4 regions of the Geobacillus sp. LYN3 genome follow, and region 3 is predicted to be linked to each of the others. Evidence: riboswitches for the same ligand, from Rfam matches in the RefSeq annotation. Region 3 holds a riboswitch; each other region holds the start of a gene.
The links. A riboswitch is a leader RNA that binds a small molecule or an ion and turns the genes downstream of it on or off. The one in region 3 is predicted to bind S-adenosylmethionine.

Region 1: another riboswitch for S-adenosylmethionine. It lies ahead of DCC82_RS00270 (methionine ABC transporter ATP-binding protein); the one in region 3 lies ahead of mtnK (S-methyl-5-thioribose kinase).
Region 2: another riboswitch for S-adenosylmethionine. It lies ahead of metK (methionine adenosyltransferase); the one in region 3 lies ahead of mtnK (S-methyl-5-thioribose kinase).
Region 4: another riboswitch for S-adenosylmethionine. It lies ahead of DCC82_RS08685 (hypothetical protein); the one in region 3 lies ahead of mtnK (S-methyl-5-thioribose kinase).

The regions. Positions count from the first base shown of each region.
Region 1 covers NZ_QCWL01000001.1:40,664-48,399, reverse strand. Annotated here, with positions in the region: partial or broken gene DCC82_RS00275 (PLP-dependent transferase) at 43-642, shown strand; SAM riboswitch class I at 773-881, shown strand; gene DCC82_RS00270 (methionine ABC transporter ATP-binding protein) at 977-2,005, shown strand; gene DCC82_RS00265 (methionine ABC transporter permease) at 1,995-2,663, shown strand; gene DCC82_RS00260 (MetQ/NlpA family ABC transporter substrate-binding protein) at 2,680-3,519, shown strand; gene sufC (Fe-S cluster assembly ATPase SufC) at 3,724-4,503, shown strand; gene sufD (Fe-S cluster assembly protein SufD) at 4,526-5,839, shown strand; gene DCC82_RS00245 (cysteine desulfurase) at 5,836-7,056, shown strand; gene sufU (Fe-S cluster assembly sulfur transfer protein SufU) at 7,046-7,483, shown strand; gene sufB (Fe-S cluster assembly protein SufB) at 7,515-7,736, shown strand, end outside.
Region 2 covers NZ_QCWL01000001.1:2,836,780-2,844,515, reverse strand. Annotated here, with positions in the region: gene DCC82_RS14865 (ABC transporter permease) at 1-509, opposite strand, end outside; gene DCC82_RS14860 (ABC transporter ATP-binding protein) at 493-1,266, opposite strand; gene DCC82_RS14855 (ABC transporter substrate-binding protein) at 1,284-2,282, opposite strand; gene DCC82_RS14850 (alpha/beta hydrolase family protein) at 2,387-3,175, shown strand; gene DCC82_RS14845 (DUF2584 domain-containing protein) at 3,205-3,447, shown strand; gene pckA (phosphoenolpyruvate carboxykinase (ATP)) at 3,478-5,064, opposite strand; SAM riboswitch class I at 5,250-5,364, shown strand; gene metK (methionine adenosyltransferase) at 5,545-6,756, shown strand; gene asnB (asparagine synthase (glutamine-hydrolyzing)) at 6,957-7,736, shown strand, end outside.
Region 3 covers NZ_QCWL01000001.1:1,249,814-1,257,549, reverse strand. Annotated here, with positions in the region: gene DCC82_RS06580 (pyridoxal phosphate-dependent aminotransferase) at 1-866, opposite strand, end outside; gene DCC82_RS06575 (carbon-nitrogen family hydrolase) at 967-1,782, shown strand; SAM riboswitch class I at 1,877-2,040, shown strand; gene mtnK (S-methyl-5-thioribose kinase) at 2,119-3,321, shown strand; gene mtnA (S-methyl-5-thioribose-1-phosphate isomerase) at 3,344-4,414, shown strand; gene DCC82_RS06560 (sugar ABC transporter substrate-binding protein) at 4,401-5,546, shown strand; gene DCC82_RS06555 (sugar ABC transporter ATP-binding protein) at 5,543-7,090, shown strand; gene DCC82_RS06550 (ABC transporter permease) at 7,035-7,736, shown strand, end outside.
Region 4 covers NZ_QCWL01000001.1:1,653,253-1,660,988, forward strand. Annotated here, with positions in the region: gene glpK (glycerol kinase GlpK) at 1-246, shown strand, start outside; gene DCC82_RS08660 (ABC transporter ATP-binding protein) at 581-1,603, shown strand; gene DCC82_RS08665 (ABC transporter ATP-binding protein) at 1,590-2,516, shown strand; gene opp4B (oligopeptide ABC transporter permease) at 2,535-3,503, shown strand; gene DCC82_RS08675 (ABC transporter permease) at 3,520-4,422, shown strand; gene opp4A (oligopeptide ABC transporter substrate-binding protein) at 4,438-6,219, shown strand; SAM riboswitch class I at 6,326-6,433, shown strand; gene DCC82_RS08685 (hypothetical protein) at 6,509-6,841, shown strand; gene DCC82_RS08690 (VOC family protein) at 6,869-7,252, shown strand; gene DCC82_RS08695 (AbrB family transcriptional regulator) at 7,270-7,736, opposite strand, start outside.

The DNA of each region.
Region 1 (7,736 bases), 1.2 Mb from region 3:
GCCCCCACTTCAAATTTTCGCTAGAAAATTAAGTGGGGGTAGTTCACTACTCCTGATCCAAGCTATCACAACCTTGTGTATGCTGAGGCGTTTGGACCTGCTGCATACATTGTCAAAGCTCGCGTGCAGCTGCTTCGCGATTTAGGTCCAGCGATTAGCCCATTTAATGCCTTTCAAATTCAGCTTGGTCTTGAAACATTGCATGTACGTATGAAAGAACATATTGCGAATACAAGAAAAATCGTCGAGTATTTAGATCGTCATCCAGCAATAGAGTGGGTGCTTTATCCAGAACATGACAGTCATCCAGCAAAAGAACTAGCGAAAAAATATTTGCCAAAAGGAGCGGGTTCCATCGTTGTATTTGGCGTAAAAGGCGGCAGAGAGGCAGGAGCGAAATTGATCAACAGTGTAAAATTATGGTCGCATGTTGCCAACGTTGGCGATGCGAAAAGTTTAATTATCCATCCTGCAAGCACCACACATCAACAGCTAAACGAAGAAGAACTAAAATCATCTGGAGTGACAGAAGATTTAGTTCGTCTATCTGTCGGCATCGAAAATATCGATGACTTAATCGAAGATTTAGAACAGGCCATTGCGGCTGCTACCGGAATTACATCTGATGTTTCCGTCTCATAATCACAAAAAATGATAATCATGCCATTTTCCATAATGACCATAACATTTCCATTGACACTATTCGACATATAGTGATAAAATCACATTCGTAATTATTGAGAGATTTTAATTGAATAAAGTGTTTTTTGTGCTCTTATCAAGAGAGGTGGAGGGATGTGCCCAATGAAGCCCGGCAACCGTCAGCGTACTCGCTGAAATGGTGCCAATTCACACAAAGCGTCTGCTTTGAGAGATAAGAGACAGAACGGTAATCATTGCCTTTCTGTTCTCTTGAGCAGAAAGGCTTTCTTTTTGCGGCGAGTTGTCTTTTACATGAGGGAAGGTGGAAATGTGCATGATTACATTAGAAAACGTGACAAAAATATATGAAGCGGCCAATGGATCTGTAACAGCAGTGGATAATGTCTCTTTGCAAATTAAAGAAGGCGAAATTTTCGGAATCATCGGATATAGCGGGGCGGGAAAAAGTTCGTTAATCCGTCTCCTTAACGGATTGGAAAAACCGACCAAAGGGAAAGTCATTGTCGCTGGACGGGATATTGCTAATATTAAAGGAAAGGAATTGCGAAAGGCCCGTCAGGAAATCGGAATGATTTTTCAGCATTTTAATTTATTATGGTCAAGAACGGTTCGCGAAAACATTGCGTTTCCATTAGAAATTGCCGGTGTACCGAAAGAACAGCGGAAAAAACGAGTAGACGAGTTGATTCAGCTTGTAGGTTTGCAAGGAAGAGAAAACGCCTATCCGTCACAGCTTAGCGGCGGGCAAAAGCAGCGCGTCGGCATCGCGCGCGCTTTGGCGAACAATCCAAAAGTGCTATTGTGCGATGAGGCGACATCCGCGCTAGACCCGCAGACAACCGATTCCATTTTGGAACTTTTGGTGGATATTAATAAGCGTTTAGGATTGACAATTGTATTAATTACCCATGAAATGCACGTGATTCGTAAAATTTGCAACCGCGTTGCAGTGATGGAAAACGGAAAAATTGTCGAACAAGGAGAAGTGCTGCAAGTGTTCCGGCAGCCAAAGCAGGAGATTACGAAACGATTTGTACAGCAGGTCATCGAACCGGAGGAAACGAAAGAAACGATTGCGCATTTACTCGATAAATATCCAAAAGGAACGGTTTTTCAATTGACGTTTGTTGGAGAGGTTACGGAACAGCCGCTGATTGCTAACGTTGTTCGCCAATTTCAAGTTGATGCGAATATTCTTCAAGGAAAAATTTCGCAAACTCATCAAGGCGCTTACGGTGTGCTGTTTGTTCATATGGATGGAGAGAAAGAGGAAGTTGCCCGCGCGATCGATTATATTCGAAAGCAGCAAGTGGCGGTGGAGGTGATTACGGATGCTCGCTAACCTCTTACCAAATGTAGAGTGGGATATGATTTGGGCAGCGACCGTTGAAACGCTTTATATGACAGGAATTTCTGTCGTTGCAACATTTATATTAGGAACGATTCTTGGACTGCTTTTATTTTTAACGTCAAAGGGCAACTTATGGGAAAACCGCCTGGCGAATATGATCATCGCCGCTATCGTTAACATTTTTCGTTCCATCCCATTTATCATATTAATTATTTTGTTAATCCCGTTTACGAAATTCGTTGTCGGAACGATTCTTGGCGCAAATGCGGCATTGCCAGCACTCATTATTGGAGCGGCGCCATTTTACGCGAGAATGGTGGAAATTGCGCTTCGCGAAATTGATAAAGGTGTCATCGAAGCGGCCAAAGCGATGGGAGCGACAACGGCCACGATTATTTGGAAAGTGCTTCTTCCAGAGTCATTGCCTGCTCTTGTATCTGGAATTACCGTCACTGCAATTGCTTTAGTTGGATATACAGCGATGGCAGGGGTCGTTGGCGCCGGCGGCCTTGGCAACTTAGCGTATCTTGAAGGATTTCAGCGCAGCCATAATGATGTGACGTTTGTCGCCACCGTTCTAGTTTTGGTGATTGTCTTTGTCATTCAGTTTATCGGTGACTTTGTCACTTCCAAAATAGATAAACGATAAAAGGGGGAAGATCAATATGAAAAAATGGATTAGTGCGTTATTTGCCGTCGTTCTTGTGTTGGCTTTGGCAGCATGTGGAGGCAATAACAACGCTGATGGTGGCAAAAAAGAAGGGAAATTAACAAAATTAGTGGTTGGAGCTTCCAATGTCCCGCATGCAGAAATTTTAGAAAAAGCACAACCGATTTTAAAAGAAAAAGGCATTGACTTAAAAATTGTTAAATTCCAAGATTATGTTTTACCAAACAAAGCGTTAGCAGATAAAGAAATTGACGCCAACTATTTCCAACACATTCCATATTTAGAAGCACAGAAAAAAGAACATGGATATGACTTTGTCAACGCTGGCGGCATTCATATTGAGCCAATCGGTCTTTACTCGAAAAAATATAAAAGCCTCGAAGAATTGCCAGACGGTGCGACGATCATCATGAGCAACTCGGTTGCAGACCATGGTCGCATTTTATCGATGCTGCAAGAAAAAGGGTTAATTAAATTAAAAGAAGGTATCGATAAAACAAAAGCTACGGTCAAAGACATTGTGGAAAATCCAAAACATTTAAAATTTGAAGCAGATGTGGAAGCAGGATTGCTGCCGCAAATTTATAAAAACGGCGAAGGCGATGCTGTGCTCATCAACGCCAACTATGCGCTTGACGCGGGATTAGATCCTGCGAAAGATCCAATTGCTGTTGAGTCGCCGAAAGATAACCCATATGTCAATATTATCGCTGTACGCAAAGGCGATGAAAACCGCAAAGAAATTAAAACACTTGTCGAAGTGTTACAGTCGAAAGAAATTCAAGACTTTATTAAAGAAAAATATAAAGGTGCTGTCATTCCAGCAGCGCAATAAAATAACGGAAGCGGTCCGCTTCCGTTATTTTTATAAAACAATCTTGATCAAAATATTTTTCACTATGAACATAGTGATATTCTCTTCAAAAGGTTGCTAATACTTTTCATTTGTTATAAGATTGTAATGAGAATAAAATGAGAATGGAAAGACAAGCAAGTCAATGATATACACAATTTTTAGTGAAAATTGGAGGTATTCTTCATGGCAGTGTTAACAATTAAAGATCTTCACGTATCCGTTGAAGGAAAAGAAATTTTAAAAGGTGTGAATTTAGAAGTAAAAGGCGGAGAAATTCACGCGATTATGGGTCCGAACGGAACGGGAAAATCAACGTTATCGTCGGCGATTATGGGACATCCAAAATATGAAGTAACAAAAGGAAGCATTACATTAGACGGGCAAAACGTGTTGGAGATGGAAGTGGATGAACGTGCACGCGCCGGTTTATTTTTGGCGATGCAATATCCAAGCGAAATTAGCGGCATAACGAACGCCGATTTCCTTCGCGCCGCTATCAATGCCCGGCTTGGCGAAGGCAATGAAATCTCGCTAATGAAATTTATCCGCAAGCTGGATGAAAAAATGGCGTTTCTAGAAATGAACCCAGATATGGCGCATCGCTATCTAAATGAAGGATTCTCCGGCGGAGAGAAAAAACGCAACGAAATTCTTCAATTAATGATGCTTGAACCGAAAATCGCGATTTTGGACGAGATCGACTCCGGTCTTGATATTGATGCATTAAAAATTGTTTCAAAAGGAATTAATGAAATGCGCAGCAGCGAATTCGGCTGTTTGATCATTACGCACTATCAGCGTTTACTAAACTACATCACACCGGATTATGTGCATGTCATGATGCAAGGGCGTATCGTAAAATCCGGTGGTCCGGAGTTGGCACAACGTCTTGAAGCGGAAGGATACGATTGGATTAAAAAAGAACTTGGCATTGAAGATGAAACGGTTGAGCAAGAAGCGTAAGCGTTAGGAGGAGTATTATATTATGACGACAGGAACAAAAATACCATTCGACCAACAATATGTGCGCTCATTTTCCAGCGGACGCGGCGAACCGGACTGGCTTTTACAGCTTCGCTTACAAGCTCTTGCTAAAGCAGAAGAGTTGCCGCTGCCAAAGCCGGATAAAACAAAAATTGACAAATGGAATTTCACACAATTTGCTAATCATGTAGTGGAAAGCGCGCCGTTTGCTTCATTAGATGAATTGCCTGAAGCAGTAAAGGCGCTTATTGAAGCAGGAGAGGGAACGAAAAACTTATATGTCCAACGCGACCATACACCAGCATATTTATCTCTATCGGATGAGTTGAAAGCAAAAGGCGTCATTTTCACTGATATTTTCACAGCAGCACGTGAGCATGGGGATTTGTTGCAAAAATATTTGATGAAAGATGGCGTGAAAATTGACGAGCATCGTTTAACGGCGTTGCATGCTGCGCTACTTAACGGCGGTGTGTTCGTATATGTGCCGAAAAATGTTGTAGTGGATGTTCCTCTTCAAGCTGTTTATATTCAAGAAAATGATGATATCGCATTATTTAATCATGTCATCGTTGTAGCGGAAGATAATAGCCGGGTTGTTTATGTGGAAAACTATATTTCCGTAAAAGAAACTAGCAAAGCAGTTGTCAATATTGTCGCCGAAGTGTTTGCCAACACGAATGCTCGTGTGTTTTTTGCAGCGGTCGATAACTTGGCAAAAGGTATTACAACCTATGTAAACCGCCGTGGTATCGCTGCCCGTGATGGCCGCATTGAGTGGGCGCTCGGTTTAATGAACGATGGAGATACAGTTTCTGAAAACATTACCCGCTTAATAGGTGACGGTTCTTTCGGCGATACGAAAACGGTCGTTGTCGGTCGAGGAGAGCAAGTGCAAAACTTTACGACAAGCGTTGTTCATTATGGTAAACATACGGAAGGTTACATTTTAAAACACGGTGTTGTGAGAGACAGCGCGACTTCGATTTTTAACGGAATTGGAAAAATTGAACATGGTGCTTCTAAATCGAACGCGCAGCAAGAATCGCGTGTTCTAATGCTAAGTGAAAAAGCGCGTGGAGATGCGAACCCTATTTTATTAATTGACGAAGACGATGTAATGGCAGGACATGCTGCATCGGTCGGCCGCATTGATCCTACGCAGCTATATTATTTAATGAGCCGCGGTATTCCGAAACATGAGGCAGAACGTCTTATCATTCATGGATTTTTAGCTCCTGTTGTAGAGGCTATTCCGATTGAAAGTGTGAAAAAACAACTTATTGAAGTAATTGAAAGGAAAGTGCAGTCATGAATACGAAAGAGGTTCGGCAGCTGTTTCCGATTTTGGACCAAGAAGTAAACGGGAAGCCGCTTATATATCTTGACAATGCTGCGACATCACAGAAACCTCTTCCCGTCATTGAAGCGATTGATCACTATTATCGCCAGTACAATTCAAATGTCCATCGCGGCGTGCATACGCTTGGTACGAAAGCGACGGACGCATATGAAGGAGCACGTGAAAAGGTACGACGGTTTATTAATGCGAAGTCCACACAAGAAATCATTTTTACAAGAGGAACGACAACGGCGTTAAATATGGTTGCAGCGAGCTATGGCCGCGCTAATTTACAAGAAGGCGATGAAATTGTCATCACGTACATGGAGCACCATAGCAATATTATTCCATGGCAGCAAGTCGCTAAACATACGGGAGCCACATTAAAGTATATTCCGCTTCAGCCAGATGGAACGATCGACCTAAAAGATGTAGAAGCGGCGGTCACATCCAATACAAAAATTGTCGCTATTGTACATGTTTCCAACGTTTTAGGAACGATTAACCCAGTAAAAGAAATTGCAAAAATCGCCCACAAACATGGCGCTGTCATCGTAGTGGACGCCGCGCAGAGCGCTCCTCATATGAAAATCGATGTTCAAGATCTAGATTGTGATTTTTTGGCGTTTTCTGGGCATAAAATGTGCGGTCCGACAGGAATTGGCGTATTATATGGTAAAAGGGAATTATTAGAGAAGATGGAACCGGTAGAGTTTGGCGGCGAAATGATTGATTTCGTCGGCCTGTACGAATCGACATGGAAAGAGCTTCCGTGGAAATTCGAGGGCGGTACTCCAATTATTGCGGGAGCCATCGGTTTAGGAGCGGCAATCGACTTCCTTGAAGAAATCGGATTAGATAATATCGCTGCACATGAGCAGGAACTTGCCCAGTACGCTTTAGAACAGTTGTCCGCGATAGAAGGGATCACGATTTATGGTCCAAAACATCGCGGAGGATTAGTGACGTTTAACATAGAAGGAGTTCATCCGCATGATGTGGCAACCGTCCTTGACGCGGAAGGGATCGCCGTCCGCGCCGGTCACCATTGCGCCCAACCGTTAATGAAATGGTTAAACGTAACAGCTACAGCGCGTGCAAGTTTTTACCTCTATAATACAAAGGAAGAAATCGATCAACTCGTAGTCGCATTACAGAAAACAAAGGAGTATTTTGGTCATGTCTTCTAATAATCCTTTAGATCAGCTTTATCGACAAGTGATTATGGATCATTATAAAAATCCAAGAAATCGTGGTGTTTTAGAGGGAAACAGTGTAGATATTGATATGAATAATCCGACTTGTGGTGACCGTATTCATCTAACGATGAAAGTCGAAGACGGGAAAATTGTGGATGTGAAGTTTGAGGGAGAAGGCTGCTCCATTTCGATGTCATCAGCCTCGATGATGACGCAGGCGATCAAAGGAAAAACGGTGGAAGAAGCGTTGAAGCTAGCCAATATATTTTCCGATATGATGCAGGGGAAAGAACATGATGACTCTGTTGATTTAGGTGATATTGTGGCACTTCAAGGCGTTTCGAAGTTTCCGGCCCGTATTAAATGTGCGACATTGGCATGGAAAGCAATGGAAAAAGGGTTGCACCAACGTCATTAATGGCAAGAAGAAAAAAGGAGGGTGAAACCGCATGGCGAAAAAAGCGCCAGAAATCGGCGAATATAAGTATGGTTTCGTCGATAAAGACGTATCGGTATTCCGCGCAAAACGCGGGTTGACACGGGAAGTGGTCGAAGAAATTTCCCGCATGAAAAATGAGCCGCAATGGATGCTTGAATTCCGTTTAAAAGCGTTAGATATTTTCTACAGCAAACCAATGCCACAATGGGGTGGCGATTTATCGAGTTTAGAT
Region 2 (7,736 bases), 1.6 Mb from region 3:
TAGTTGGCATCCACTTCTTGAAAGGCAGAATAAACGACGATCGTCGTGATGATGACAGAGATAATGACTCCCATTGCGATAATCGAAGTAAATCCCGTACCGAGCGCGACGATGAGAATGGGAGCGAGCGCTACTTTTGGCATGGCATTAAATACGACTAAATATGGATCGAGCGTTTTCGATAGGCGCGGAAACCACCATAGGAGAGCGCCCAAGCATGCGCCTGCCAACGTGCCGATAATAAATCCTAATACGGTTTCAAACAACGTGACGAGCGTATGGGTAATAAGAGAGTGATCCGCAATCTTTTGAGCAAATAAGTTCCAAATCGCTGACGGAGAGCTGAACAAAAGCGGGTCGACCCAGTTATATCTGCTTGCCGCCTCCCATAGCAGGAAAAAGGAGACAAAGATAATGAACTGAAAAAAGCGGATGAGCCGCTTTTCTTTTTTCAATGTGGCGATGTACTGCTGATGAAGAGAACGAACGTGTTCATTTGTTTGTTTCAAGTTGATCAAGCTCCTTCCAAATGGATTGGAATAGCGAGGAAAATTGCGGGTGCTGACGTGCCGCAAATGGGGATAAACGGCGCAATTCATCGGGAACAATAAAGATGCGCGCGATTCGCCCTGGTTTTGCGGAAAACAGAAAAATACGGTCGCTCATCGCAATCGCTTCACTGATATCATGCGTAACAAGAAGCGCAGTTTTTCCGTAATCCTTTAGTGTTTGCCACACTAACTCTTCCAGTTTTAATTTCGTTTGGTGATCGAGAGCGGAAAACGGTTCATCCAAAAGTAACATTTTTGGGTCTGTCGCAAGAGTTCTTACGAGTGCGACGCGCTGACGCATACCGCCTGAGAGCTGATTTGGATAATGTGTTTCGACCCCTTTTAAACCGATGTAGGCAAGCAAATCCAGCGCCCGTTTTTTTGTTTCTTCCGTCAATGTTCCCATGATTTTTAAGCCAAGCAAAATGTTTTCCTCAATCGTTTTCCAAGGAAATAAATAGTCTTGCTGCAACATGTATCCAGCTGTTGGATGAGCGCGGTCCAATTCTTTTCCTTCGACGAAAACCGCTCCTTCTGTCGGCTGGATTAATGCGGCGATAATCGAAAGCAGCGTTGTTTTGCCACAGCCGCTAGGGCCGAGAAAGGAGACAAATTCCCCTTTCTCTACTGTAAACGATATATTTTCAAGGGCGATAACGGCTGTTTTTTCCGTAAAATATGTGTGGGAAACGCGGTCAACGGCTAAAAAACTCATATTTTCACCCGCTTTCGTTATTTGGACATCACTTTTTCCGCGAATGAATTATCGACAAGTGTTTCATGATCGATGCGTTTTGGCAATTCACCCGCTTCGTCCATAATGTTTTGCAAATTATTCCATTCTTCTTTGTCAAGAACCGGATTTGTCGCATATGTCCCTTGGCTTTTATAACGATCGACGACTTTTTCGATAATTTGAATATCCGTATCTTTAAAGTAAGGCTGAATTGCTTTTGCCACTTCTGCTGCGCTATGTGTTTCCACCCATTGCTCGGCTTTATAAAGTGCGCGTGTGAATTTTTCGATCGTATCTTTGTTGTTTTTAATAAAGCTTTGTTTTGCCATAAAAGTCGTATACGGGACGTGGCCGGATTCCGTGCCAAATGATGCGACAATATACCCTTTGCCTTCCTGTTCGAAAATGCTTGCTGTTGGTTCAAATAGTTGGACGAAATCACCTGTACCGCTGGCAAATGCGTTCGCGATATTAGCAAAATCGACGTTTTGAATTAGCTTTAAATCTTTATGTGGATCGATGCCATGCTTTTTCAAGACAAACTCTCCGACCATTTGCGGCATACCGCCTTTGCGCTGGCCAAGAAATGTGCTACCTTTAAGTTGGTCCCAAGTAAAGTTTTCAATTTTATTGCGGGAGACAAGAAAAGTTCCATCCGTTTGCGTCAACTGCGCGAAGTTAATGACTGGATCATTTGTTCCTTGGCTGTAGACATAAATGGATGTTTCTGAACCAACGAGGGCGATATCGGCTCCTCCCGAAAGAAGAGTTGTCATCGTTTTATCGCCGCCCCATGTTGTGGTGAGTTCGACCTTTAATCCTTCGTTTTTAAAAAATCCTTTCGATAGGGCAACATATTGCGGGGCATAGAAAATCGAACGAGTTACTTCCGCAACACGTACTGTCTTTATTTCTTCCTTCGTTTGCTTGTTGCAAGCAGCTAGCGGAATAATAAGAAGGAAGAGAAAAAGCGATATCATAGCAATCTTTTTCATGCAGGGAACCTCCTTGGAAAGGTGAAATGAAACTTACTTCACCTTATCGTATGCGCAAGACAAAAATGTGTGAATGCCTAATGGAAAGGAAGAAATATATGGAGATGGACGGATATATCGTGGATCAATATAGATTTCCTTCCCCCAACCCGCATGTGGATGTATTTCTCGTCACGTATTTATGTCAAGGGCTGAAAATTAAAGGTTTTTTGGCCCAGCCGAAAACACCTGGAATATACGATGGTTTTTTATACTTGCGCGGCGGAATTAAAAACGTTGGGCAAGTGCGCCTATCTCGCATTACACAGTTTGCTTCGTACGGATTTGTTGTCATGGCGCCATTTTATCGAGGAAATCAAGGGGGAGAAGGAAATGAAGATTTTGTGGGGGAAGATCGGTATGACGCCCTCGCAAGTTTCCGCCTTTTGCAGCAGCATCCCTGGGTGAATACAAAACGCATTCACGTATTTGGCTTTTCTCGCGGCGGAGCGATGGCGCTTCATACAGCGATTTTGGAGCCTGCGGTTTGTTCCGTCGTCGTCTGGGGCGGAGTATCTGATATTGCATTGACATATTGGGAGCGAGAAGATTTGCGGAGAATGATGAAACGGGTAATAGGCGGAACGCCAACGAAATATCCAGAGCGCTACCGGTGGCGAACCCCATTGTATGAGATCGAAAAGATTCAAGCCCCTGTGTTAATCATTCATGGAGAGAAAGATCGAAACGTTTCGATTGAACACGCGTATCGCCTTGAAAAAAGACTAAAAGAGGCAAATAAACAAGTGACGGCATGGTATTTTCCAAACTTTACTCATTACTTTCCACCGAAAGATAACCGCGAAACAGTTCGTCGGTTAACGGAATGGATGAAACGACAACCAAATGTATGATACGATAAAAAGAAAAGGGGTGTGTTTCAATGGGCATGCCGCTGGAATTTCAAACACTCATTGTGACAAAAGGCAAGGAAAAGCGAGTGAAAGACAATCTATTTATTCTAGAAAAGGAAGGGTATCGTATTTATCCGATCGATATTCCGCTTGAAGTGAGAAGAACGTTGCAAAGCGAAGCGAGCGGCCAAGCAGTGGTAAAAAAGCTGGAACTTGCCAACAATCAGACGATTGTAACGTATGAGCTGATTTCGTTGCATTCGATAAACTAAAAAAGGAGGGAATGATTCCCTCCTTGGAAGTTATACGATTGGACCGCCCAGCGCTTCGATTTCCGGAGCGATATGTTTAAACTTTTGAAAGTTTTCCCGGAATTTTGCGGCAAGTTCTTTTGCTTTTTGTTCATATGCTTGCTTATCGGCCCATGTATTTTTTGGCTGCAGCACTTCATCTGGTACACCAGGAATATGAATCGGAATTTCTAAACCGAAAATAGGGTCCTTCACTGTTTCGACATTGTCGAGTTCTCCTTCGACAGCTGCTTGCACCATTGCACGGGTATAGGCAAGCTTTATGCGGCTGCCGACTCCGTATTCTCCACCTGTCCATCCTGTGTTAACGAGGAACACTCGCACGTTATGTTCAACGATTTTTTTACCGAGCATTTCCGCATATTGCACAGCTGGAAGCGGTAAAAACGGAGCTCCAAAGCAAGTAGAGAATGTCGCTTGCGGAGAAGTGATGCCGCGTTCTGTACCCGCCAGCTTGCTCGTATAGCCGCTTAAGAAATGATACATCGCTTGTTCGCGCGTTAGCTTGCTAATCGGCGGCAATACTCCGAATGCGTCTGCCGTTAAGAAAATAATCGTCGACGGATGACCAGCGATGCTCGGATCAACGATATTGCTAATCGCTTGAATAGGGTAAGCAGCGCGGGTATTTTCCGTTAACGTAGCGTCATCATAATTAGGCAGTCTTGTATGCTCATCGATAATAACGTTTTCGAGCACCGCACCGAATCGGATCGCATCAAAAATTTGCGGTTCTTTTTCCCGTGATAAATTGATGCATTTTGCATAGCAACCGCCTTCGATATTAAAGATGCCGCGGTTGGACCAGCCGTGTTCGTCATCACCAATAAGACGGCGGTTTGGATCGGCGGAAAGCGTCGTTTTTCCCGTGCCGGATAGACCAAAGAATAATGCGACATCCCCTTCTTTACCGACGTTTGCCGAACAATGCATCGATAAAATTCCTTGTTCTGGGAGCAGATAATTCATCACAGTGAAAATCGATTTTTTCATTTCGCCAGCATATTCTGTGCCACCGATTAGCACGATCCGCCGTTCAAAAGAAATAATGATAAATGTTTCCGATCTTGTTCCATCAACAGCAGGATCTGCTTTAAAGTTTGGTGCGCAAATAACGGTGAATTCCGCTTTGTGTGTTTGCAGTTCTTCCGCTGTTGGGCGAATAAATAGTTGATGTGCAAATAAATTTTGCCACGCAAATTCATTAATGACTTGAATAGGTAAGCGGTATTTGGGATCAGCGCCGGCAAATCCTTTAAAAACAAATATTTCATCTTTTTTCATTAAATAGTCAATTACCTTATTGTATAAGTTTTCGAAAACTTCTTCAGAAATCGGCTGGTTCGTCGTCCCCCAATCGATTTTTGATTTCGTCGAAGCTTCTTCTACAATGTATTTATCTTTTGGAGAGCGACCTGTATATTTTCCTGTCGTTACCGCAACTGCTCCGGTAGCTGTCAACCGACCTTCATTTCGTTGCAACACTTTTTCTACAAGCTGTGCTACCGATAAATTATGAAACACATTTGGCTGTTGTAATAATGTGGTAAGTTTACTTGTCATATTAGCGACTCCCATGTACAAAACCTTCCTTTTTATTGAAATGGTCTCCTTCAAATAGTATAACACATTTTTATTATTAGTCCATACTATTTGTGACAATTTCTTTTCTTTTATTTTTCTCATTTTTGTTCATAAAAAAATTGTCTAATTTTGTTGACTTTCTTTATTTAATTACGATATGATAACTCATTGAACGGATACTCTTATCCCGAGCCGGTGGAGGGACAGGCCCGATGAAACCCAGCAACCGTCACAACTGGAAATGTGTGAAATGGTGCTAACCTGTGGCAAGGCAACGTCCTTGAGCGATAAGAGTGAAAGGAGCAATATGATTGCAATGACCTTTCCTCAAAATTACAGGAAAGGTTTTTTTATATGTCTATGTGTCAAGATATATAAAAGCTATAATAAAAGGGAATGAGTACCGTATCATCTGCAGTTTGCAGGAATACAATATTTAGACGTTCGATTATGAAAAGAGGAGGAAACTGACGAATGTCAAAAAAAAGACGTTTATTTACTTCGGAATCTGTAACGGAAGGTCATCCTGACAAAATTTGTGACCAAATTTCCGATGCCATTTTAGATGCCATTTTGGAGAAGGATCCGAATGCTCGCGTCGCATGCGAAACGAGCGTTACAACAGGGCTTGTGCTCGTAAGTGGAGAAATTACGACATCAACATATGTAGATATCCCGAAAATCGTCCGCGATACGGTTCGCGAAATTGGCTATACTCGTGCGAAATATGGTTTTGATGCCGATACTTGTGCTGTATTGACATCGATTGACGAACAGTCTCCAGATATCGCAATGGGAGTCGATAAGGCGTTAGAAGCCCGCGAAGGTCAGATGACTGACGAGGAAATTGAAGCGATCGGTGCTGGAGACCAAGGGTTAATGTTTGGATTTGCTTGCAATGAAACGAAAGAATTAATGCCGCTTCCGATTTCGTTAGCGCATCGTTTGGCACGCCGTTTGTCAGAAGTGCGGAAAGAAGCCATTTTGCCATATTTGCGTCCAGATGGCAAAACACAAGTAACAGTAGAATACGATGAAAATGGAAAACCAGTGCGTATCGATACGATCGTTGTATCAGCGCAACATCATCCGGAAATTACACAAGAACAAATTGAGCGCGATATTAAAGAACATGTCATTAAGCCGATTGTACCAGCAGAACTGATCGATGAAAACACAAAATATTTTATTAACCCGACAGGCCGTTTCGTCATCGGCGGACCTCAAGGCGATGCTGGCTTAACAGGACGGAAAATTATCGTTGACACATATGGCGGTTATGCTCGCCATGGCGGCGGTGCGTTTTCTGGTAAAGATCCGACAAAAGTAGACCGCTCCGCAGCCTATGCAGCGCGTTATGTAGCGAAAAACATTGTTGCTTCAGGACTTGCGGATAAATGTGAAGTGCAGTTGGCATATGCGATCGGTGTTGCAAGACCAGTTTCCATTTCCATTGATACATTCGGGACCGGAAAAGTATCCGAAGATATTTTAATTGAAGTGGTGCGCAACAATTTTGATCTTCGTCCTGCTGGCATTATTAAAATGTTAGATTTGCGCCGCCCAATTTATAAACAAACAGCGGCCTATGGCCATTTCGGACGCACGGACATCGATCTTCCATGGGAGCGCACTGATAAAGCGGAAACATTGAAAGAGCAAGCTCTTGCGTTAGCAAAGCAATAACAAACAGAAAAGGGAGTTACGTTATGTAGCTCTCTTTTTTGGCAAAATCAAGGGCAAACGCAACGAAAAAGCATCTGCTTCGACTGCTCTGCAGAAAAGATTGGCAACAATTTGTTTCAAAAGAGTAAACGAAATGTTATATTCCTATTATGTATGGTATAACCAATAGGGTAAATATAAGAGGACAGGTGAAACAAAACATGTGTGGGTTTATCGGATGCGTTCATGATGAGCCGAAAATGCCAGACGAACAATGGCAGAAAACGTTCGAAGAGATGAATGATATGATTACACATCGTGGTCCGGACGATCATGGATACTATTTTGATGAATATGTCCATTTCGGGTTCCGCCGCTTAAGCATCATTGATTTAGAAGCAGGTCATCAGCCGCTTTCTTACGAAAATGAGCGGTATTGGATTATTTTTAATGGCGAAATTTACAATTACCTTGAGCTGCGGGATGAATTAGTGGAAAAAGGATATGAATTTGCAACCAACTCGGATACGGAAGTCATTATCGCTCTTTACAGCGCTGAAAAAGAAAAAGCGGTAGAAAAGCTTCGCGGCATGTTTGCGTTTGTCATTTGGGATAAAGAAGAAAAAACGATTTTTGCCGCGCGCGACCCATTCGGCATTAAGCCGTTTTTCTACTTAGAAGAAGCGGGTCGTACGTTTTTTGCATCGGAAAAGAAAAGCATTTTGCATGCGATGGAAAACGACGTTCTTGATTATAATGCACTGCAGCACTATTTAACATTCCAATATGTGCCTGAGCCAATGACCATGTCCGCTGGGATTAAAAAATTGGAGCCGGGCCACTATATCAAAAAGAAAGTCGGTGAAAAATTAACGGTACACCGCTATTGGAAAGCGCGGTTCCAGCCTGTATGGAAATCGGAAGACGAATTTGTGAAAGAAATTCGCGATGTTTTATTCGATTCTGTACGCGTACATATGCGCAGTGATGTGCCGGTTGGT
Region 3 (7,736 bases):
GAAGAAAGCAATGCGGTTGCCGCCGCTTCTTGAATGGCGCCAAACAAACTCACATATAAATGGTCTTGCAGCAAGTTAATCGCCGCGATCACGCTCTCATTTCCAACGGCAAACGCCACGCGCCAGCCCGCCATATTATATGTTTTGGAGAATGTATAAATTTCAACGCCAATTTCTTTTGCCCCCTCTGCTTGAAGAAAGCTGACCGGTTTTTTTCCGTCAAAGCCAATCGCACCGTAAGCAAAATCATGAACGACGCAAATACCGTGTTTTGCGGCAAACGACACCGTTTCTTCAAAAAACTCCTTAGAAGCGATCGCCCCGGTTGGATTATTCGGATAGTTTAAAAACATGATTTTTGCTTTTTCCGCAATATTTGCAGGAATTTCATCATAATCAGGCAAAAACTGATTTTCCGCACGCAATGGCATCATCACCATTTCCGCGCGCGCCAGCGCAATCCCCGACCAATAATCCGGATATCCCGGGTCAGGCACGAGCACAATATCGCCTGGATTGGCTAAACATTGCGGGATCTCCACAAGACCCGCTTTCCCGCCAAACAAAACCGCCACTTCTTTTTCCGGATCAATGGCAACGCCGTATTCGCGCTCATAAAACTTAGCAACGGCGCGTTTCAAAAAGGAATACCCTTGAAATGGCGAGTATTTGTGATATTTTGGGTTCGCCACCGCTTTTTGCATCGCCTCCACGATATGCGGTGGAGTCGGCTGGTCGGGATTTCCTTGCCCTAAATTGATGATGTCATGCCCCTCCGCCATTTTTTTTGCGACTTTATCGACAAGCGAAGCAAAAAACTGTTTTGGAAGGCTCTGCAATAACTCAGATAGTGGAAATTGTTTCATCGCGTTAACACCTTCTCAAAAATTTTCTTGAAATTCTAGTGAAAAATCATATATCGTAAAAATCAAAATGTAAAGTAAAATTTTTTCGAGGTGAATGTTCATGACGATAAAAATCGCATGTCTTCAGCTAGATATCGCTTTTGGCAATCCTAATGAAAACGAACGGCGCGTTGAAAGAGAAATAGAAAAAATTTCAAAAAATCACCCAGATATTATCGTCCTTCCTGAACTATGGACGACTGGCTATGACTTAACCAGACTCGATGAGATTGCCGATGAGGGCGGTATGCGTACAAAAGCGTTCATTCAAAAACTTGCCAAGTCGCATCATGTCAATATTGTCGCTGGATCAATTGCCAGAAAAACAGATCGCGGCGTCACCAATACAATGTACATCGCCGACCGAAACGGTATCATCGTTGGCGAATATAGCAAACTCCATTTGTTCCAGCTGATGGATGAACATCTTTACTTACAGCCAGGGGAAGAAATGGGATTGTTCACATTAGAAAACACTCGATGTGCAGGCGTCATTTGTTATGACATCCGCTTCCCAGAATGGATTCGCGTCCATATGGTCCAAGGGGCGGAAGTGTTATTTGTCGTTGCCGAGTGGCCGCTTCCTCGCCTTTCGCATTGGCGTACACTGCTTGCGGCGCGCGCGATTGAAAATCAATGCTACGTCATCGCGTGCAATCGCGCTGGAAGCGATCCAAACAATGTCTTTGCCGGTCATTCGCTGGTGGTTGACCCATGGGGAGAAATCATTGCAGAAGCAAATGAAGAACCTTGTACGTTAATGGCACAAATCGATCTTCAAAAAGTAAGAGAAGTGCGAAAACAAATCCCGATTTTTGCGGACCGCAGAGCTAACGACTACATCGCTGCAGAAAAAAATTTTTTAAAAAAGAGTTGACAAATCATTTCGTGACCATGTATGATTCGTATCAAGCATAAAACTTCAAAATTGTCAACATAGCGAAAATTAAAAAATTGAATATGCTGACACACTCTTATCAAGAGTTGGCTGAGGGAATTGGCCCAATGAAGCCCAGCAACCGACCGTAATACTATCGTGAGATAGGGCGCACTTTTTGGCGCCGGAAGTTCTCTACTTCCGCAGGGCACGGTGCTAAGTCCAACAGAAAGACTAAGTCTTTCTGAAAGATAAGAGGTGCGAAGATACGGAATCTTCAAGCCTCTTTCTATGCAGAAAGAGGCTTTTTAATTTACATGAAGGAGGATTTGCATTATGTCAGTTTCTCATCCATCGGTTTATGAACCATTAACGGAACAAGGCGCAATCTCTTTGGCAGTCCGGCTTGGGCTCTTTCCGGAAGGAACACCGCTTGCCTGCCGCGAAATTGGCGACGGCAACTTAAATCTGGTTTTCCGCGTTGTCGATCAGCAAACAAAGAAAGGAATTATCGTAAAACAAGCGCTCCCGTATGCAAAAGTAGTCGGTGAAAGCTGGCCGCTCACATTAAAACGCGCTGTTATTGAAAGCAATGCGCTGCGCACATTCGCAAGCTATGTTCCGCAATATGTGCCAAAAGTATACTATTCCGATGAATCTTTGGCAATTACCGTTATGGAAGATTTATCTCACTTGCAAATCGCCCGCAAAGGGTTGATTGAAGGAAAAACATATCCGCTTTTATCGCAGCATATTGGCGAATTTATCGCAAAGACATCGTTTTACACTTCCGACTTTGGCATGAATCAACAAGAAAAAAAACAACTGGCGCAAAGTTTTGTTAATCCGGAATTATGCAAAATCACCGAAGACCTTGTATTTACCGATCCGTTCTTTAATCATGAAACGAACAACTTTGAAGACGAGCTTCGCGATGATGTAGAAGCGCTTTGGAACGATGACAAGCTCCGCTTAGAAGTCGCCAAATTAAAGCGCAAGTTTTTAACCGAAGGAGATGCGCTCATCCACGGTGATTTGCATACCGGAAGCATTTTCGCCAGCGATGAAGAAACGAAAATCATTGATCCAGAGTTTGCGTTTTATGGCCCGTTCGGTTTTGACATCGGCCAATTTTTCGCAAACTTGCTGTTAAATGCGTTGTCCCGCCCAGGACAACAACAAGAACCGTTATTTGCTCATATCGACAAAACTTGGGATGTATTCGCGACAATCTTTTCTGATCTTTGGCGCACTCACAATGTAGAACCATATGCAAAAACAGAAGGATTGTTAGAAGACGTGCTGCATCACACGTTTATTGACGCGATCGGCTTTGCCGGATGTGAAGTCATCCGCCGCACGATTGGATTAGCACATGTTGCTGACCTTGATGGCATTGAGGATAAAGAGGAACGCTTACAAGCAAAACGTTATGCCCTTCGTCTTGGTAGAAGCCTCATTTTGCAACGTGAAACATTATCTAGCACTAAAGAAATCCGTTCCCTTTTCGCACAAACAGTGCTTGCAGCAACGAATTAACACAATGAAAGGAAGGACCATAATGGCAGAACCATTCACAATCCCGCGCTCTGTGGAATGGAACGACACTCATATTACAATTTTGAATCAACAAAAGCTACCATTAGTGACGGAATATTTGGAATTAAAAGATATTGAAGATGTACGGGACGCAATCGCCACGTTAAAAGTACGCGGCGCACCGGCGATCGGCATTACGGCTGCTTACGGCCTCGCTCTTTCTGCACAGCAATATGAAACAGAATCACTGGAAAAATTTAAAGAGCACGTGCGAAAGGACCGCGACTACTTAGCAAGCTCTCGTCCAACCGCAGTGAACTTGTTTTGGGCATTAGACCGGCTTGTTTCCAGCATCGCCCACGTTTCCTCTGTTAACGAAGCAAAAACGACGCTCATCCATGAAGCGATTCGCATTCAAATTGAAGATGAAGATGTATGCCGCCGCATCGGAGAGCATGCCCTTTCCTTATTTCAAAACGGCGACCGCGTTTTAACCATTTGCAATGCTGGTTCGATCGCAACCGCCCGCTATGGCACGGCGCTTGCTCCGTTTTATTTAGCGAAAGAAAAAGGGATGAATCTTCATGTTTACGCGTCGGAAACTCGTCCGGTCCTGCAAGGAGCAAGATTGACGACGTGGGAATTGATGCAAGCGGGGGTAGACGTCACTCTTATTACCGACAATATGGCGGCGCAGACGATCAAGGCGAAAAACATTACCGCTGTCATTGTCGGCGCCGACCGAATTGCCGCCAACGGTGACACTGCCAACAAAATCGGCACCTTTGGACTGGCGCTGCTCGCTAAAGCGTTTGGCATTCCATTTTATGTCGCCGCGCCATTATCGACCATTGATTTAGCAACCAAAACAGGGGAAGAAATTCCGATTGAAGAACGCAATCCAGAGGAAGTGACGCATATCGCCGGAACGCGAATCGCTCCAGAAGGAGTAAACGTTTATAATCCAGCGTTCGATGTAACACCGCACGACCTTATCACGGCCATTATTACCGAAAAAGGGATCGTCCGCGGCAATTATGAAACTGAACTGCCAGCACTGTTTGCAAAGGAGGCTCACCATGAAGCAATTTAGACTTAACTATTTAGTCGCATTTCTTTTTTCCATTATCGCCATCCTTAGCGGCTGCATGAATGAACAAGACGCCGTCAGTTCGAAACCGGCCAAACAAGAAAACAGCACGGCCGAAGAAGCAAGCGAAACAACAGCTGCAACAACCGAACAAGCAGATATCCCTGAAGAATTAAAAAAACCAATAAAAATTGCCGCCATTATGCAAATGTCGATCGGCACGTTTTCTTCTCAGTATATCGCTGGCGTAAAAGAACAAGTGCAAAAATTTGGCGGCGAAGTGCAAATTTACAATGCGGATAACGACTTAACGAAAATGGCTTCCTATGTCGAAACAGCCATTACGCAAAACGTCGATGCGATTCTATTAGATCACGGACGCGCTGATGCGTTGGAAGGTCCGGTGAAAAAAGCAGTCGAAAAAGGCATTCCTGTTGTCGCATTCGATAACGATTTAAACATCCCAGGCGTAACAGTGATTGACCAAGATGACTACAGCCTTGCATGGAAAACGTTAAAAACATTGGCCGAAGACTTAAACGGCGAAGGAAACATCGTCACCATTTGGGTTGGCGGATTTACACCGATGGAACGTCGTCATGTGATTTACGATGCGTTTAAAAAACGCTATCCGAACATCAAAGAAGTGGCGAAATTTGGTACGGCCAGCGCCAATACCGCTTTAGACACACAAACGCAAATGGAAGCGATTTTGAAAAAATATCCGAATAAAGGCGATATTGACGCAGTGTTTGCGACTTGGGATGAATTTGCCAAAGGCGCAACGCGTGCGATCGAGCAAGCAGGACGCAATGAAATTAAAGTATATGGCATCGATTTAAGCGATGAAGATTTGCAAATGATGCAAAAGCCAAACAGCCCTTGGGTCGCTACAACAGCAACGGATCCAGCCGAAGTCGGTCGCGTTCAAGTTCGCTTTGCGTATCAAAAAATTGCTGGCGAGAAAACGCCAAACATTTATTCACTAGAACCGCATTTAGTCAAACGATCCGATTTGCCTAACCAACAAGTTTCGATGAATGAGCTTCACCAATACATTTCCGGCTGGGGGCAATCAAATGTTGCCATTTCCCCTTGGATGAAAACATTGGAAGCACAGGTGAAAAACAAATGAACGGTCTTTATATGAACAATATTTATAAATCGTTTGGCACGGTAAACGTATTAAACGGCGTGAATCTCCATGTACAAAAAGGAGAAGTTCACGCCCTTTTAGGGATGAATGGAGCCGGGAAAAGCACATTGATGAAAATTCTCGCCGGCGCCCTTTTTCCAGACAAAGGCACGATAACAATAGATGGAGAAGAGCGCCGATTTTCTTCTCCTGCTGATGCGAAAAAAGCAGGCATTGGATTAGTTGTTCAAGAGGTCGATACCGCCCTGTTTCCATCGCTGACCGTCTATGAAAATATTGCTGCTGGCGATATCGCTGATACAAAACAAAAGCCGTTCCTTTCATGGAAACAGCAAAAACAGCGGGCCGCAGAGCTTTTGCGCCAAGTCGGTCTGTCGATTTCGCCGAACAAGCTTATTCGCGAATGCACCTTGCATGAAAAACAGCTCATCGTTTTAGCAAAAGTGCTCTCCTCATCGGCCCGATACATTATTTTAGATGAGCCGACCGCCGCGCTCAGTGAAACAGAGACGAAGCGGCTGTTTACAATTATCAACGATTTAAAAGCACAGGGAGTTTCATTCATTTATATTTCTCACAAATTGAAAGAGGTAAAAGAGATTTGCGACCGCGTCACCATCTTGCGTGACGGAAACGTCGTCCACCATGGCGATGTTTCCACCCTTTCACTAGAAGAAATGATTCAACATATGGTTGGACGCGTTTATACAACCGTGCAAAAAGAAGCACGCACATACAGTGATGACATTCTTTTCAAAGTGGAACAGCTGCGCATCGCGAAAACAGGCACAACCGTCGATTTGGAAATTCATAAAGGGGAAATCGTCGGCATTGCCGGACTTGCTGGAGCCGGGAAAACCGAACTCGCCGAAAGTCTAATCGCCCATACAAAAACGACAGGAGAATGGTGGATCGACGGAAAACGTTACACGTTCTCCTCACCGAAAGAAGCGATTGCAGCCGGCATTTGCCTCATTCCGGAAGAGCGGAGAAAACAAGGGCTTTTCTTAGATGAAACAGTCCGTACGAATCTTACGGTTCGGCTATTATCATCATTAACAAAGTGGCAATGGGTATTGCAAAAGAAAGAAACACAAGTTGCTCAACAGTTAGTGGATGCATTGCGAATTCACCCGCCTTTTCCGCAAATAGTCGCCAAACAGTTAAGCGGCGGCAACCAGCAAAAAGTCGTCATTGGCAAATGGTTAAAGACAAACGCTGATGTATTCATTTTTGATGAACCGACAAAAGGTATTGATGTCAACGCGAAACAAGAAGTATTTTCGATCATCCGCTCCCTCGCCGATGAAGGAAAAGCGATTTTATATTTAACGAGTGAATTTCAAGAACTGCTTGATATCGCTGATACGATTTACATCATGGTAGACGGGCAGCTTGTCAAACGTGTTTCCGCGCGTGATATCACCTATGAACAATTGATTTATTACTGCAGCGGAGGTGATTTGGATGGCACAACCGGCTGTTTCGGTCGCCAAGAAAAAGCAAGCGCCATCTCTTCTTGAATTTTTATATAAGCATGGCACACTGCTTGCCATTCTCGTTGTCATTGCTTATTTTGGCATTACTCTTGATCGGTTTTTTACGTATGAAAATTTCAGCGATATTTTACGGTCTATTTCCATCGTCACACTCGTCGCTATTGGCATCACCTTTTCTCTAATTGTGGATGGATTTGATTTATCTGTTGGTTCGACCGTCAGCCTAGCAACGATCGCAAGCGCCGCGGCACTCGTATTATACCGCCAGGAAATTCTAGTGACGTTGCTTGCTCCGCTTTTACTGGGAGTCGCCGTCGGCTTATTAAACTCGTTATTAATTGTGAAATTAAAATTGCCGGATTTACTGGCTACATTGGCGACGATGTATGCGATTAACGGCGTGCAGCTGACGTACACGAAAGGATTTTCCATTTACAACGACATGCCGCTTCCAGACGGAGGAACGGCGCCGGGCAAATTCATTCCTTCCTTTTTATTTATCGGTCAAGGGGAAGTATTCGGCATTCCGTTTTCTGTTTTATTAATGCTAGTGGTCGTCATTGCTGCTCATCTATTTTTAACATATACCAAACCAGGAAGATTGTTTTATATGACGGGAGAAAATCGGGAAGCAGCACGGCTTTCGGGAATCCCTGTCAATCGCTACCGC
Region 4 (7,736 bases), 400 kb from region 3:
TTCTTAATGCAATTCCAAAGCGATATGCTCGGCGTTCCGGTAGAACGTCCAGTCATCAATGAAACAACGGCGCTTGGCGCAGCATATTTAGCAGGCCTTGCCGTCGGTTATTGGAAAGACCGCAAAGAAATCGCATCTCAATGGCAATTGGAACGTCAATTTGAACCGCAAATGGCAAAAGAGAAACAAGAACAGCTATATGCAGGCTGGAAAAAAGCAGTGAAAGCCGCGATGGCGTTTAAATAAAAGTATGTAAAAAGAGGCTCTTCCATTTGGAAGCGAGCCTCTTTTTGCATTATCATGCAAAAACTATATTTCTGTATTTTGGGTTTATGTTTGTTCATCGTTTATGTGGCAACTTGAATATGTTCCGTTATCCGACGATAAAAAACCGTATGCCTATTTGATATAAAATAAAACTATGTGCTAAATAATCAATCGGAATTAAGGGAAATTATACATAAATAACAAAAAGTAGTTGAATTTGTAAAAATACTGTAATAAAATATTAATAAAATTTAAAAATTTAATAAATTAAATTTAATCAAAAATATTATAGAAATAAAAAGGGGGGAATATATTGACCGGAAAACCAATCTTAGAAATAGATCATTTACGCGTTTCGTTTCGAATTCAAGATCAGTATTATGCAGCGGTTGATGATGTTTCCCTTACGGTGAATGAAAACGAAGTAGTGGCGATCGTTGGAGAGTCGGGGTGCGGAAAAAGCGCTCTGGCACTTGCAGTGATGGGACTGCATCCGCCACAAAAGACAAAATTGGAAGGAAGCATTACATTTAAAGGAACGAATTTATTATCGTTATCTACTTCACAGTTGAACAAAATTCGCGGTAAAGACATCGGAATGATTTTCCAAGACCCATTAACGGCATTGAACCCATTGATGACGATAGGACGACAAATTGAAGAGAGCATGGACTATCATACGAAATTATCCTCGGCGGAAAAACGGCAGCGCACGTTAGAACTGTTAAAGCGTGTTGGCATTCCGAATCCGGAAAAAACATATCATCGTTACCCTCATGAACTTTCAGGGGGAATGAGACAGCGGGTTGTGATTGCGATCGCCATTGCTTGCGAACCATCGCTTATCATTGCAGATGAGCCGACAACTGCCTTGGATGTGACGATTCAAGCGCAAATTATGGGACTATTGAAAGAACTGCAGCAACAAATGAAAACCGGCATTATTTTGATTACCCATGATTTAGGGGTAGTTGCGGAAATGGCCGATCGCGTAGCGGTCATGTACGCTGGGGAAATTGTTGAACTGGCAGATGTGGAAACATTATTCCACCATCCGCTTCATCCATATACACGCTCATTATTGCAGTCGATTCCTTCCGCGCAAACCCGCAAGGAAAAACTTCACGTCATTCAAGGAATTGTTCCTTCCTTGCAAAAAATGCCGCGGACAGGCTGTCGATTCAAATCGCGAATTAGCTGGATTGATGAGTCAAAACATGAACCAAATCCAATTTTGCGAGAAGTCGAACCAGGACATTGGGTTCGCTGCACATGTTATCAGCATTTCTACTTTCCACATGATCATATAGGGGACGTGGGCCATGGCATTTCTTAAAGTCAATCATTTAAAAGTGTATTATCCAGTACGCGGAGGATTTTTTCGCCGCATCATCGATTATGTGAAGGCGGTAGACGATGTTAGCTTTGAGCTGAGGCAAGGAGAAACGTATGGGCTTGTCGGAGAGTCAGGATGCGGAAAAACGACGACGGGGCGTGCGATTATCGGGCTCATTAAAGCGACAGCAGGCGAAATTTTATTAGAAGGCACCGATTTAACAAAACTAAGCCGCAGGCAGTTTTACCCGTATCGAAAAGACATTCAAATGATTTTTCAAGACCCGTATTCTTCGCTGAATCCGCGCAAACGTGTGCTTGATATTATCGCCGAACCGATCCGCAATTTTGAAAAGCTATCGCCGCAAGAAGAAAAACGGAAAGTGCAATATTTTATCGAAAGAGTAGGATTGAATCCAGAGTCGATTTATAAATATCCACATGAGTTTTCCGGAGGACAGCGGCAGCGGATTGGCATTGCACGGGCGCTTACGCTCAATCCAAAGCTCATTATTGCCGATGAGCCAGTGTCCGCATTGGATGTATCGGTGCAGGCGCAAGTGTTAAATTTTATGAAAGAGATTCAAAAAGAATTTCAGCTTACCTATTTATTTATTAGCCATGACTTAGGCATTATCCGCCATATGTGTGACCGCATTGGTATTATGTATCGCGGCAGATTTGTCGAAGAAGGAACGAGCGAAGAAATTTTTAATAATCCGCAGCACATTTATACAAAGCGTCTCCTTTCGGCAATTCCAAATGCGGATCCGCGCCAGAGAAAACAGCAGCTTAAGCTTCGCGAAGAAGTCGAAAGGGAATACAAGCAGTCGTACCATCGCTATTTTGATGATGAAGGCAAGGCGTATCCGTTAAAGAAAATCTCCAAGACGCATTTCGTTGCGATTCCGTAAAGAGGGGAAGACGACACGATGCTGAAATTTATATTGCGACGAATCATGATGATGATCCCCCAGCTATTTATTTTAAGTGTTCTCGTATTTTTGCTGGCAAAGGCGATGCCGGGGGATGCATTGACAGGACAATTGGCAGGAAATCCAAAAATGGATGCGCAAACATTAGAGGAAATGAAAGAAAAGCTCGGACTTAATGATCCGATACATATTCAATATGTACGTTGGATTAAAAACTTGCTGCATGGAGATCTTGGCATGTCCTATACTCATCAGCAGCCTGTCAACGATTTGCTAGCTGGGCGAATGTGGAATACGATTTTGTTATCTGCTGCGATTTTGATACTAACGTATATGATCGCGATTCCTTTAGGAATTATTTCGGGAAGATGGACCGACTCTTGGGCGGATAAGTTAATCGTTGGATACAGCTACGTTAGCTTTGCAACACCGTTGTTTATCTTTGCGTTAATTATGTTGTTTATTTTTGGGTTCAAACTAGGATGGTTTCCGACGGGAGGAAGCGTCGATATTCAAGTGGAAAAAGGAACGTTTGACTATTATATAAGCAAGCTGAACCATCTTTTGCTTCCGGCTCTGTCTGGAGCGCTGATCAATACGGTCGGGACGATTCAATATTTGCGCAGTGAAATTATCGATACAAAGCTGAAAGATTTTGTTAAAACCGCGCGCGCAAAAGGAGTGCCGGAATCAAGCATTTATTGGCGCCATATTTTACGAAATTCGTTTTTGCCGATTGCTGCTTTCTTAGGATATGAGATTACAGGATTAATTGGCGGATCGATCTTCCTCGAATCTATTTTTAGTTATCCAGGGATTGGACAATTGTTTTTGCAATCAATTCTGCAGCGGGATTACAGCGTTGTCACCGCGCTCGTGATGATTTCCGGCCTTGCTACCTTAATCGGGACGCTTTTATCCGATATTATCTTAAGCGCTGTTGATCCACGTATTCGCATTGAGTAATAGAATGGGGGACACAATGATGAAAGCGGAACTAGGCGATATCCATGCAAAAAATGAAAAAAGTCCTTCAAGTCTCTCTATTATGTGGCGTGAATTGGTGAAGGATAAGTTAGCTTTTGGTTCTCTCATTCTTCTTTCCTTGATTTTGATCATTGTATATGGAGCTTCATTATTATTAGACCAAGACGAAATTGTCAAAGTGGACTTGCTGGCTATCTACTCCCCGCCGTCCGCAGAGCATTGGCTCGGCACGGATTATGGGGGAAGGGATATTTTCGGGCAGCTTATTATCGGTGCAAGAAATTCATTTACCATTGGTTTGGCAATCACGCTGATCACTGGTTTGATCGGGCTTACGGTTGGCCTTATTGCCGGATATTATGGGGGAGTTATTGATAATATTATCATGCGTATTATCGATTTTATCCTTGTGCTGCCATTTTTAATGATTGTGATCGTATTTGTGGCGATTGTCCCTAAATATAATGTTTTTACGTTTATTCTCATTATGAGTGCCTTTTTATGGACAGGAAAGGCGCGGCTTATTCGAGCGAAAACGCTGGCGGAGAGGGAATTGGACTACGTAAGTGCATCGAAAACGCTCGGTACGCCAGATTGGAAAATTATTATTTTTCAAATTCTACCTAATTTAAGTTCGATCATCATCGTAAACTTAACATTAAACCTCGCCGGGAATATTGGAATTGAATCAGGCTTAAGCTATTTAGGCTTTGGATTGCCGGAAAGCACGCCAAGTCTAGGGACGCTGGTCAGCTATGCGATGAATCCGGATGTTTTGCAAAATAAATGGTGGGTTTGGCTGCCAGCATCATTGCTTATTTTAGTAATGATGTTGTGTATAAATTTTATCGGCCAAGCGTTAAAACGCGCGGCGGATGCAAGACAACGATTAGGATAAAGGGGGAGAAAAACAGTGAGAAAAAAATGGCAGTGGAAGTTTTTTGTAGCGCTCGTTGTCCTTTTATTAGGATTAACGGCGTGCAGCAGCAACTCCACAAACAACAAAGACAGCAAAAATCAAACGGCGCAAAAGGAAGACATCAGCAAATTCCCAATGACCGTCAAAAATGACGGGAAAATCGTAGATGGTGTATTAAAATACGGATTAGTATCCGATACACCATTTGAAGGAACGCTTAGCTATGCGTTTTACAAAGGGCAACCGGATGCAGAAATTTTGCAGTTTTTCGATGAATCACTTTTCCGTACAAACGGAGACTATGAAATTACGAACGATGGCGCGGCGACATACGAACTTTCCGATGATAAAAAAACGATAACGATCAAAATTAAAGATAATGTCAAATGGCATGACGGTGAGCCTGTGAAAGCGGAAGATTTAGAATACGCTTACTTAGTCATCGGCCATAAAGATTATACGGGTGTCCGCTACGGAGATGCGCTCATTCAAGATATTGTCGGCATGGAGGAATACCATAGTGGAAAAGCGGACAAAATCTCCGGAATTAAAGTCATTGATGACAAAACACTAACCATTACATGGAAACATGCCAATCCATCTGTGCTGACAGGCATTTGGGCCTATCCGCTCCCAAAACATTATTTAAAAGATGTTCCGATTAAAGATTTGGCGAAATCGGATAAAATCCGCAAAAACCCAATTGGTTTTGGTCCATTTAAAGTGAAAAAGATCGTTCCAGGCGAATCGGTGGAATTTGTTCGCAACGATGATTATTGGGATGGAAAGCCGAACTTAAAAGGGGTTATTTTAAAAGTTGTCAGCCCGCAAGTCGTATTGCAAGCTCTTAAAAAAGGCGAGATTGACATTGCGGAATTCCCGACAGATCAATATGTCAGCGCAAAAGGGACGAAAAACATTCAATTTGTCGGCAAAATTGATTTAGCTTACAACTACATCGGGTTTAAACTTGGCCACTGGGATGCGAAAAAACAAGAAAATGTCATGGATAATCCAAAATTCCAAAACAAAAAGCTTCGCCAAGCGATGGCATACGCGATTAATAACAAGGAAGTGGCTGACAGACTTTATCACGGGTTGCGCTTCCCAGCGACAACATTAATTCCGCCATCCTTCCCAGGATACCATGATAAAAACGCCAAAGGATATACGTATGATCCAGAAAAGGCGAAAAAATTGCTGGATGAAGCAGGATATAAAGATGTCGATGGCGACGGCTTCCGTGAAGATCCAAACGGCAAGAAGTTTACGATTAACTTCCTGTCAATGAGCGGCGGGGATATTGCCGAACCGCTGGCGAAATTTTACATGCAATGCTGGAAAGATGTCGGCTTGAATGTGCAGCTAGTCGATGGACGTTTGGCAGAGTTCAATTCGTTCTATGACATGGTACAGAATGATGACCCGAAAGTCGATGTGTTCGCCGCGGCGTGGTACACTGGAACCAATGTGGACCCGTATGGATTATATGGACGCGATGTGATGTTTAACTATTCTCGATGGGTGAACGAGAAAAATGATGAATTGTTAGAAAAAGGACATTCCGAGCAAGCATTCGATAAAGAATACCGCAAGAAAATTTACAACGAATGGCAAGCGCTGATGAATGAAGAAGTACCTGTCATCCCGACTCTGTACCGCTCGATTATTTATGCGGTAAACAATCGTGTGAAAAACTTTACCGTCGACCCTAGCTCAAAATTAACATGGAAAGATGTTGGTGTCACTTCCGAAAAACCAGAAGTAGCGCAATAATAAAAAGAGGGGAGAGCGCCTTTGCTCTCCCTTCCTCGTTTGTGAAAATCAAAAAATGATTGTCATCACAATGGCACCATGATAAGATAAAAACAAACTGCATACAGTCTTATCAAGAGTGGACGAGAGATCGGGCTCTATGACTCCACAGCAACCTGCGTATTACGCAAGGTGCTCCAACCCGCAAAGCGTCTTTCGCTTTGGATGATAAGAACGGTTACCCCCTTTCGCATCATTCATGGCGAAAGGGGTTTTTATGTATGTGCAAAGAAGGTGGTGGGAATGTCGATTGCGCGAAAATGATTTGATTCGCAGCTATATGGCGGCGCACTTAACGGTAGCATCGTTTGCTTCCCATGTCGCCCGTTGTGTCCAAAAACAGCTTTTGCAATTTGACCGACAGGCAGCGATTCATTTTGATAGCAGCCAAAATGTTTTCCATCTATACGGATATACGCAAGGGAAGATGTTTTCGCTTCTTCTGACATTTGCGGAAGTGGAAGAATGGAAAGCTGCTGGCCCTTATGCGCTTGACCGCTGCATTTTCTGTGAATTAGAGGAAAAAGGAATTTCGATCGTACATATGACTCCATATTTGCGGTCGGTATTTTCACAATCTTGAAAATAATGAAAAAAGGGGAGAAACATAATGGCAGTAAAAAAATTTGAACACGTCGGCATTCAAGTAAAAGACATCGAAACATCGAAAAAGTTTTATCAAGAGGTAGTCGGATTGGAACTACTTAGCGAGATGACGCATACGAACGGTACAATGAAATTGGCGTTTTTAGGATTGGATGGCTCAGTCATTGTCGAATTGATCGAAGGGTATAATCCGAATTTGCCGACGGAAGGAAAAGTGCATCACGTCGCCTTTACCGTTGAAGGAATTGAACAAGAAAAAGAACGGATTCAATCGCTCGGCGTTCCGCTTGTATGGGAAGAGATTACGACGCTGCCAAACGGGGCGAAATATTTATTCTTCCTTGGACCGGATGGTGAATGGATCGAATTTTATGAACCGGCTAAGTAAAACGAAACCGCTCTGTTTTAGTTTCGAACAGAGCGGTTTTTCCATGGCGTTTCGGTGATATATGGGAATTTTCGAAACACCCATTTCAACACGTTCGGCACGACGATAATGACAAGAAGAAGACGTACAAATTGCAAGGAGCTGACAATCGCTGGATCTCCTCCGACCGTTTGCGCCGTTAATACCATTTCCACAAGTCCTCCTGGCGCAAGACTCAACAGCGCGGTCGACAGCGGAAGATCGGTTAATTCCGCAAATACGTAGCCGAATCCGAACGATAGAGCAATTAATACTAACGCAAGCAAGAAATATACCCAGCTAAATTTTCCGCCAAGCTTAATATCTTCTAAGGTAATGCGTTCTCCCATGTTTATTCCGACACTAATTTGCGCCAAAATAATCAACCATACAGGCAGTGGCGGTAAGTTCACCCCGGCCACATGCATCACTGCCGTTACGGCAAGCGGTCCAACGACGTATGCTG